Regions from separate parts of the Streptomyces sp. Ac-502 genome, predicted to be linked through region 1. Evidence: riboswitches for the same ligand, from Rfam matches in the RefSeq annotation. Region 1 holds a riboswitch; the other holds the start of a gene.
What was found. Region 1 has a riboswitch for glycine ahead of gcvT (glycine cleavage system aminomethyltransferase GcvT). Riboswitches for the same ligand answer to the same signal wherever they lie in the genome.
Positions count from the first base shown of each region.

Region 2: linked by a shared signal. The riboswitch ahead of gcvP (aminomethyl-transferring glycine dehydrogenase) and the one ahead of gcvT (glycine cleavage system aminomethyltransferase GcvT) in region 1 are both predicted to bind glycine.

Region 1 is NZ_JBHFFO010000001.1:7,220,122-7,225,086, reverse strand. Features, by position in the region: gene ACEXOX_RS32985 (hypothetical protein) at 1-759, shown strand, start outside; gene ACEXOX_RS32980 (AAA family ATPase) at 1,037-1,750, opposite strand; glycine riboswitch at 2,044-2,139, shown strand; gene gcvT (glycine cleavage system aminomethyltransferase GcvT) at 2,280-3,407, shown strand; partial or broken gene gcvH (glycine cleavage system protein GcvH) at 3,496-3,869, shown strand; gene glyA (serine hydroxymethyltransferase) at 3,925-4,965, shown strand, end outside.
Region 2 is NZ_JBHFFO010000001.1:2,041,372-2,046,336, forward strand. Features, by position in the region: gene gcvP (aminomethyl-transferring glycine dehydrogenase) at 1-1,407, opposite strand, end outside; glycine riboswitch at 1,595-1,692, opposite strand; gene ACEXOX_RS09235 (PRC-barrel domain-containing protein) at 1,807-2,196, shown strand; gene ACEXOX_RS09240 (DNA polymerase IV) at 2,100-3,779, opposite strand; gene ACEXOX_RS09245 (MerR family transcriptional regulator) at 4,117-4,719, opposite strand; partial or broken gene ACEXOX_RS09250 (bifunctional nuclease family protein) at 4,906-4,965, opposite strand, start outside.

The sequences.
Region 1 (4,965 bases):
TGCGCCACCACCGCCGGCGCCCTCGCCCTCGGCGCCATGGGCTCCGCGACCGCGGCGGAAGGCCCCGAGCCCCCGGTTCGCAACCACAGCATCGTCGTCGACGACATCAGCCGGCTGGCGGACGCCTCGACCGAACTGGCCGAGAAGTCGGCCGACAGCCGCGGACACTCCGTGGAGGTACGGGCCGCCCGTACCCGTCTGGACACGGTCCTCCAGGACGCGCAGCGGCTGGCGGACCAGCTGAACGAGGACTCCGACCGCACGGTGACGGCCGACAGCGCGCGGCTGCACCGGGCCGCACAGGACCTGCGCACACAGTTGGACGAGCTGTCCGGGCGCCGGGCCCCGGTACCGGGGGAGGACACCGAATCCGCGACCCTGACCGGCTCGGTCACCCGTTCCGTCACCGACATCTTCAAGATCCTGGGCCTGGACAGGCTTCTCGGCGGCCTCCAGCAGCAGCCGGCCGCCCAGCCAGCGGCCGCCGACCGTCCGGCCCGGCCCGCCGCGGAGCCGGCGGACGGCGCGGACGCGGCGGACGACCAGTCGGCCGCCCAGCCGAAGGCTCCCATCAGCGACCCGCGGCCGGGCGACGCCGCCCAGCCGGCCGCCGACCCGCAGCCGGCCGCCGACGCGGAGCAGCCCGCGGGCGCACCGCGCCAACAGCCCGCCGAGGCGCCGCAGCAGCAGGGCGTTCCCTCGCTGGTCAACTCGGTGCTCTCGCTGCCGACCGTGCTGCTCAAGGCCCTGGGCCTCTAGATCGGCCCGGAGCCGAGCGTCCGGAGGAGGCGCAGATGCGGGAGATATGTCTGGACTAGGACCGGTCATGACGGGTCGTACGGGATGTTCCGTACGGCCCGTCAGGTGTCCGGCATTCCGGACCGGAACTGACGGGTACGGACGCCCGCCCCTGGGAGGCGGGCCTCACTCGTTCCCGACGGCGGCCCTCAGCCGTACCGACAGCGACCCGCACGCGTACCCGACGGCCGCCCCCACTCGTACCCGACGGCCCCCGCACCCGTACCGTCGGCCGCCCTCATTCAAAGCCGATCTGCCGCAGCGCCCCCGCCGCCGGCCGGTCCAGCAGGACGGCCGAGGTGAAGCCCGCGGGGAGCCGGGCCGCCCGGGCGCGAGCGGCCAGTCGCCGGACCGCGCGCCGGTGCCGGGCGAAGGCGTAACCGGAGACACCGCGTCCACGCGAGCGCTGCCCGGACAGCGCGACCTCGGGCGGTACGTCCAACAACAACAGGTGCAGTCCGCGTCCGCCGCGCCGGGCCTCGCGTACGAGCCAGCGGCGTACCCACGTGAGCGTGCCGCAGTCGTGCACCACCACACTGCCGCCGGAGCGCAGCGCCCGCCGCAGCCCCAGATAGTGGGAGGCCCTGACCAGCGGCCGGTAGAGCGCGTACGGAATCCGGCGCAGCCGGCCGCGCTCCCAGCGCTCCCGTACGTCCTGCGAGTCGATGCGGTGCACGGCGGCGCCCCGCGCGTCGAGGGCGGGCACCACCCGGATCATGAGCGTGCTCTTGCCGCTGCCCGGCAGGCCGGAGACGACCACCACGTCGCCCGCCGCGAAGTGCAGTTCGGCAGCCTCGTGCGGGGCGTCGCGGTCCCTGAGGTCGACGACGTCCACCGCCGGCATGTCCGGCGCCGCGGTGCGTGCCCGGCCGGGCCTCACCACCCCGAGCGGCACCCGCCGGGGCCCCGGCACGGCGGCCGGAACCGGCTCCGGGACACAGCCCGGGGGCATGCCTCCCGGACTTGTCGCGAGTGCGGCCTGCCTGTGCACCGTGATCGCCCCTCCCGGACCGGTGGTTCCGTCCCCTACCCGCAGAGTGTCAAGAAAAGGTAATGCGCTTCAAGGAAATCCCACGATCCGTACAGTCCCAGGACACTGTCGTGACACCCCTGCGAACACCGGTACGACCAGGGCTCCTGTATCCGGCGATCCCGTGCGATGATGTGCGCGCCAAGTGCCGGGCACACACCACGGTGTGCGTCCTGGTACGGGTGCCACGCTCAGCCAACTCCATACCGGCCGCTTGAATCCGCGCGGGAGAGTCCCCGGCCGTCACGGCGGGGCGCCGAAGGAGCAAGTCCTCCCTTGAATCTCTCAGGCCCCGATACCGCGCGGGCGAGGCAGATCTGAAAAGCGGGCCGCCGTGGTGTGGCTCCACCCAAGGTGCAAGCCGGAACCGGTCACGGCCTTCCGGTGAACCTCTCAGGTTCCGATGACAGATGGGGAGACCGTCTTGTCACCCATGCCCGGGAGCCACACCATGACCGAAGCCCCCCGCCGCACCGCGCTGGACGCGACACATCGCGCCCTCGGCGCGACCATGACCGACTTCGCCGGCTGGGACATGCCGCTGCGCTACGGCAGCGAGCGTGACGAGCACGTCGCCGTCCGTACCCGCGCCGGCCTGTTCGACCTCTCGCACATGGGCGAGATCACCGTCACCGGCTCCGGCGCCGCCGGCCTGCTGGACTACGCGCTGGTCGGCAACATCGGCGGCGTCGCCGTCGGCCGCGCCCGCTACACCATGATCTGTGACGCCGAGGGCGGCATCCTGGACGACCTGATCGTCTACCGCCTCGGCGAGACGGAGTACATGGTCGTCGCCAACGCCTCCAACGCCCAGGTCGTGCTGGACGCGCTCACCGAGCGGGCGGACGGCTTCGCGGCCGAGGTGCGCGACGACCGGGACGCGTACGCGCTGCTCGCCGTGCAGGGCCCCGAGTCCGCCGGCATCCTCAAGGGACTGACCGACGCCGATCTGGACGGGCTGAAGTACTACGCCGGGCTGCCCGGGACCGTCGCCGGCGTACCCGCGCTGATCGCCCGTACCGGCTACACCGGCGAGGACGGCTTCGAGCTGTTCGTCCGCCCCTCGGACGCGGTCGCCCTCTGGGAGGCGCTGACCGCGGCGGGCAAGGACGCGGGCCTGGTCCCCTGCGGTCTGTCCTGCCGGGACACGCTGCGCCTGGAGGCAGGCATGCCGCTGTACGGGCACGAGCTGACCACCGGCACCACCCCGTTCGACGCGGGCCTGGGCCGGGTCGTGAAGTTCGAGAAGACGACGAACGGCGGCGACTTCGTGGGCCGCGCCGCCCTGGAGGCGGCCCGGGACCGCGCCGAGACGCAGCCGCCCCGCAAGCTGGTCGGCCTGATCGCCGAGGGCCGCCGGGTGCCGCGCGCCGGATACCCGGTGGTGGGCCCGGAGGGCGCCGTCATCGGCGAGGTCACCTCCGGTGCCCCCTCCCCCACTCTCGGCAAGCCCGTCGCCATGGCGTACGTGGACGCCGCGCACGCCGCGCCCGGCACCGCCGGTGTGGCGGTGGACATCCGCGGCACCCATGAGCCGTACGAGGTCGTGGCGCTCCCCTTCTACAAGCGCCGGAAGTGACGCCCGCGGCTCCGTCCCGGACGTATTCCCGTCTCACCTGTCAAGACCCCTGCACCGAGCACGCCACCGTATCCAGGAGAATCAAGACATGAACAACCCCCAGCAGCTGCGCTACAGCAAGGAGCACGAGTGGCTGTCGGCCGCCGAGGAGGGCGTCTCGGCGATCGGCATCACCGAGCACGCCGCCAACGCGCTCGGCGACGTCGTCTTCGTGCAGCTCCCCGCGGTCGGTGACACGGTCACGGCGGGCGAGACCTGCGGTGAGCTGGAGTCGACCAAGTCCGTCAGCGATCTCTACTCCCCGTCGACGGCGAGGTCACGGAGATCAACGAGGACGTGGTGAGCGACCCCTCGCTGGTGAACACCGCCCCGTTCGAGGGCGGCTGGCTGTTCAAGGTGAAGGTCAGCGGCGAGCCGGACGACCTGCTCACGGCCGACGAGTACACCGCCTTCACCGGCTGATAAGCCCACCCGCCGCCCGGCGGGGCCGTGCGTCCCGCGAACCCCAGGAAGAGTCATGTCGCTTCTGAACAGCTCCCTCCACGAGCTCGACCCCGACGTCGCCGCCGCCGTCGACGCCGAGCTCCACCGCCAGCAGTCCACCCTCGAAATGATCGCGTCGGAGAACTTCGCCCCGGCCGCCGTCATGGAGGCCCAGGGCTCGGTCCTCACCAACAAGTACGCCGAGGGCTACCCGGGCCGCCGCTACTACGGCGGCTGCGAGCACGTCGACGTGGTCGAGCGGATCGCCATCGACCGGATCAAGGCGCTGTTCGGCGCCGAGGCCGCGAACGTGCAGCCGCACTCCGGCGCGCAGGCCAACGCGGCGGCGATGTTCGCGCTGCTCAAGCCGGGCGACACGATCATGGGTCTGAACCTTGCGCACGGCGGGCACCTGACCCACGGCATGAAGATCAACTTCTCCGGCAAGCTCTACAACGTGGTGCCCTACCACGTCGACGAGGAGTCCGGTCAGGTCGACATGGGCGAGGTCGAGCGCCTGGCCAAGGAGAGCCGTCCGCAGCTGATCGTGGCCGGCTGGTCGGCGTACCCGCGCCAGCTGGACTTCGCGGCGTTCCGCCGGATCGCCGACGAGGTCGGCGCGTACCTGATGGTCGACATGGCGCACTTCGCCGGCCTGGTGGCGGCCGGGCTGCACCCGAACCCGGTGCCGCACGCCCACGTCGTGACCACCACCACGCACAAGACCCTCGGCGGTCCGCGCGGCGGTGTGATCCTGTCCACCCAGGAGCTCGCCAAGAAGATCAACTCGGCGGTCTTCCCGGGCCAGCAGGGCGGCCCGCTGGAGCACGTCATCGCGGCGAAGGCGGTGTCCTTCAAGGTCGCGGCGAGCGAGGAGTTCAAGGAGCGCCAGCAGCGCACCCTGGACGGCGCGCGCATCCTCGCCGAGCGCCTGACGCGGTCCGACATCACCGAGCACGGCGTCTCCGTGCTGTCCGGCGGCACCGACGTGCACCTGGTCCTGGTGGACCTGCGCAACAGCGAGCTGGACGGTCAGCAGGCCGAGGACCGCCTCCACGAGGTCGGCATCACGGTC
Region 2 (4,965 bases), 5.2 Mb from region 1:
CAGCAGCCCCTGGGGCAGCGCGTCGGCCACGGTCGCGTCGAGCTGCTCGATGTCGGCCTCGACTCCGAAGGCCCTCCACACCGCGTGCACCTGCGCGCGTCCGGTGGTCTCGTCGCAGGCGACGCCCACCAGGTCGGCGTCGACGAGCCGCAGGTTGACGCCGGCCTCGCGGGCCGCGGCGACGGCCTCGGCGGCCCGGCCCGGCACCCGTACGGTCAGCGTGTCGAAGTAGCCGCCGTGCACGACCTCCACCCCGCCGGCCCGCAGGCCCGCCGCGAGTATGGACGCGTAGCGGTGGGTACGGCGCGCGATGGCCGCGAGGCCGTCCGGGCCGTGGTAGACGGCGTACATGCCCGCCATCACCGCGAGCAGCACCTGCGCGGTGCAGATGTTGCTGGTGGCCTTCTCCCGGCGGATGTGCTGCTCGCGCGTCTGGAGGGCGAGCCGGTACGCCTTGTCACCGTCGGCGTCCACCGAGACACCCACCAGCCGGCCGGGCAGGCTGCGGGCGAACTTCTCCCGTACGGCCATGAATCCGGCGTGCGGGCCGCCGAAGCCCATCGGGACGCCGAACCGCTGCGTGGTGCCGACGGCGATGTCGGCGCCCAGCTCGCCCGGCGAGGTCAGCAGCGTCAGCGCCAGCAGGTCGGCGGCGACCGTCACGATCGCGCCCAGCTCGTGCGCCTGCTCGATGACGGCACGCGGGTCCCGTACGGCGCCGGAGGCACCGGGGTACTGGAGCAGCACGCCGAAGACACCGCGCTCGGCCACCTCCGCCGGGATACCCTCGGACAGGTCGGCCACCACGACCTCGACGCCGGTCGGCTCGGCGCGGGTCTCGATCACGGCGACGGTCTGCGGCAGACAGTCGGCGTCGACCAGGAAGACGCCCTGCTTGACCTTGCCCACCCGCCGCGAAAGAGACATCGCCTCGGCGGCGGCCGTGCCCTCGTCCAGCAGCGAGGCGCCGGAGGTCGGCAGTCCGGTCAGGTCGGCGACCATGGTCTGGAAATTGAGCAGCGCTTCGAGCCGGCCCTGGGAGATCTCCGGCTGGTACGGGGTGTAGGCCGTGTACCAGGCGGGGTTCTCCATCACGTTGCGCAGGATCACCGGCGGGGTGAACGTGCCGTGGTAACCGAGCCCGATCATCGGGGCGAGCACCTGGTTGCGGTCCGCGAGCGCCCGCAGCTCGGCGAGGACCTCGGCCTCCGTACGGCCCTGGGGCAGGCCCAGCGCCTCCGCGCTCTTGATCACGTCCGGTACGGCGGCCGCGGTCAGTTCGTCCAGCGATCCGAACCCGACCTGCGCCAGCATCTTGGCCTGGGCCTCCGGGCCGGGGCCGATATGCCGCTGCTCGAACGGGGTGCCTCGTTCCAGCTCGGTCAGGGAGCTGCGGGTGGTGGTCATCTGCGGGGGCCTCCTGGTCGTTTCGACCTGCGCGGGGCACCACGGCGCTGGTGCCCGGACGGCCTCCCCTCTGTCATCTCAACCTGAGAGCTTCACCGGTCCCGCACGCGGTACCGGCTTTCACCGTCGGTGAGGAAGGGTTCCGGCGCTGTGCCCGTCCGTGGCCCGCCCTGCTTTCCAGAGTGACCTCGTCCATGCGGTACGTGAGCCTGAGAGATTCCGGGGAGGAGTTGCTCCTTCGGCGCCTACGCCAAGATCGACGAAGGACTCTCCCGCATGGGGTCGACAGCCGTTCGCCAGCCTACCAGCGCGGCGAACGGGCGTTCCTTCGAGTGGCCGGGGCATGAATTGTGCCGTTTGGTAGTTGTCACAAGGCAGTTGCGACCACTTGGAGGGACCGTGCAGACCGATATCGATCCCCGCAGCTTGATCGGCCGCAAGGCGTTCGACAAGAACGGGACCAAGATCGGCACCGTCGACGAGGTGTACCTGGACGACGCGACCGGTGAACCGGAATGGGCGGCCGTACGCACCGGGATCTTCAGCCGGGACGCGTTCGTACCCCTGGAGCCCAGCGATCTGGTCGACGAGGCGCTGCACGTCCCCTACGACCGCAAGCTGATCAGGGACGCGCCGGACTTCGGGGTGGGCCGCCACCTCTCGCCGGAGCAGGAACTACAGCTCTATCACCACTACCGTCTGGACATCCCGGCCCCCGATCCCGTGCCCGGGTCGGACGCCGCACCGGCCGACACGGAGTTCGGAAGAGTGGCCGGCGCGGAGGACTGAACGCCGGGCGGAGCAGCTTCGTGGGTGCCGGACTCCTCCGATTCGCCGTCGCCGGGCGCGGTGGTCTTCCCGAGGGCGGCGGGACCACCGGCCTGTCCCGGCCCGACGGCCGGCCCGGGCCCCGCGGGACCGCCGCTCTCCGGAGCAGGCCCGTCCAGCCTCCCGGCCTCGCGGTCCCCACGGCCGCCGGAGCCGCCCGCCCCACCGGGCAGACCGTCACGCCACCCGTCCGGCGGACCGCCCACCAGCGGCAGCGGCTCGCCGGGCCGCAGCGCGGGATCCTCGACCGGGAACGTGCGCACCCGCCCGGGCCCGGACCACGGTTGTTCGAACCGGACGGTCACCCGGCCCACGCCGCTGCCCTGCACCCAGCCCGCCCCGTGCTCGTCGTGGATCACGTCGAGCCCCGGGAGCCAGCGCCGGGGCCGCTCGGGCTCGTCGACAGCCATGCGCGCGGCCTCGTCGGCCGCCCGGCGCTCCCGCTCGGCCTCCTCCTCGGCCGCCTTCTCCGTCGCCACCTGGGCGAACAGGTCCTCCTGCGTGTAATCCGCGAGGCCGGTCACCCCCACGCCCAGCAGCCGTACGCCGCCCGTCGTGTCCACCAGGTCCAGCAGCCGGGCCGCGGCCTCCCGCACCACCCCCGGGTCGTCCGTGGGCCCGCGCAGCGTCTCGGACCTGGTCAGCGTCGAGAAGTCGTAGTTACGCACCTTGATCACGACGGTCCGGCCGGACCGCCCGGCCGACCGCAGCCGCTGCACGCACCGGTCCGCCAGGCGCGTCAGCTCGGCGCGCACCCGCGTCCGGTCCGTCAGGTCCACCTCGAAGGTGTCCTCGACCGATATGGACTTCGCGTCCCGCTCGGCCACCACGGGCCGCTCGTCGCGGCCCAGCGCCATCGCGTACAGCCCGGCGCCGTGTGCCTTGCCCAGCAGCCGTACGAGCTCCGCCTCACCCGCCTCCGCCGTCTCGGCGACCGTGTGGATGCCCGCCCGGCGCAGGGCCTCCGCCGTGGCCGGGCCGACGCCGGGCAGCGTACGCACCGTCATGGGGCCGAGCAGCTCCCGCTCGGTGCCGGGCTCGATGACCACCAGGCCGTCCGGCTTGGCCTGCTCCGAGGCGATCTTGGCCAGCATCTTGGCTCCGGCCAGCCCCACCGACCCGGTCAGTCCCGTCCGGCGGCGGATGTCCCGTCGCAGCCGCTCCCCCACCGCCCGCACCGCCGCGGTGTCCGCCGCGACGCCGCCCGCTTCCAGGTCCACGAACGCCTCGTCCAGGCTGAGCGGCTCCACCAGCGGCGACAGCTCGTGGAGCAGCTCCATCACCACGTCGCTGACCTGGCGATACAGGGTGAAGCGCGGGGTCAGGTACGCCGCGTTCGGACAGCGGCGGCGGGCCTGCGCGGTGGGCATGGCCGAGCGGACCCCGAAGACCCGGGCCTCGTACGAGGCCGTGGAGACCACGCCGCGCGGGCCGATCCCGCCGACCACCACGGGCTTTCCGCGCAGGCTCGGCTTGGCCGCCTGCTCGGCGGCCGCGAAGAACGCATCCATGTCCAGATGCAGGATCGTCGGCGCACGTCTCACACGACTGATGCTCCCCCACACCACTGACAATCGCGCCGCCCGGCCTCGCCGGACGAGTCCGGAAGGGCCTTGAGGCACCCTTCGAGGCACTGGAAAAGCCTTCTGGGGCCCGGGGGCGTCAGGGGTGCTCCTGTTGCGGCAGAGGCGCGCCGGGCCGCCGTGACGGGCGTACGAGGCGGCCGGCGCCCGACGGCGGGATTCGATCACCTCACCCGGAGGCCCGCGCCGTCACACCCGGTCCCGCCCCGGCGAGCCGAAATCGACCCGCCAGGGGCCCGGCCTCAAAACGTCGCGCCGGCTCCGGCACCTGGAACGCCACGCCGCCCCGTACGGCCGCTCAGCCCGCCCGGTTGCGCCGCCGCGCCAGTTCGTCGTGCGGGTTGTGCCGGACCAGCGTCTCGCCGGTGTCCACCCGCTCGCCGTGGAGCTGCGACAACGCGCCCTCCACGTCGCGCCACACCACGCCCACCGCGATGCCGAAGACACCCTGCCCGCCCTGGAGCAGGTCGACGACCTCGTCGGGCGAGGTGCATTCGTAGACCGTCGCGCCGTCGCTCATCAGGGTCATCCTCGCCAGGTCGGACAGCCCGCGCGAGCGCAGGTGCCGGACGGCGGTGCGAATGTTCTGCAGGGACACCCCGGTGTCCAGCAGCCGCTTGACGATCTTCAGGACGACGACGTCCCGGAAGTTGTAGAGCCGCTGGGTGCCCGACCCGTAGGCGGGCCGTACGCTCGGCTCGACGAGCCCCGTACGGGCCCAGTAGTCGAGCTGGCGGTAGGTGATCCCCGCGGCCGCGCACGCCGTCGGGCCTCGGTAGCCGATGGTTTCCGCCCCGCGGTCCGCCGGCACTTCGGCGGCCTGTGCCGGGGTGCGGTCAACAGCCCCGGGGTGGAGCGGCAACGCCCCTTCCGCCGCCGTACCGTCGCCGGTGATTGCCACGCCGACCTCCGTCCTCCACGTCCCGGACGGGACCTGCCTTATCGACGGTATGCAGTCACTCGGGGTGCGTCAACGATCGCCGCGCTCGCCACGCCGAGTGATAATCACCCTGCGAGTGGTTTCTCGTGCCCCAGGACGGGGAAAGGCTACTCGAATGCGCGGAAGACGGCCCTCCGCGCACCCGGCTCACTGGCTGTTGGTGCCGAAGTCCTCGGGCGAGATCTGGTCGAGGAACTCGCGGAACTT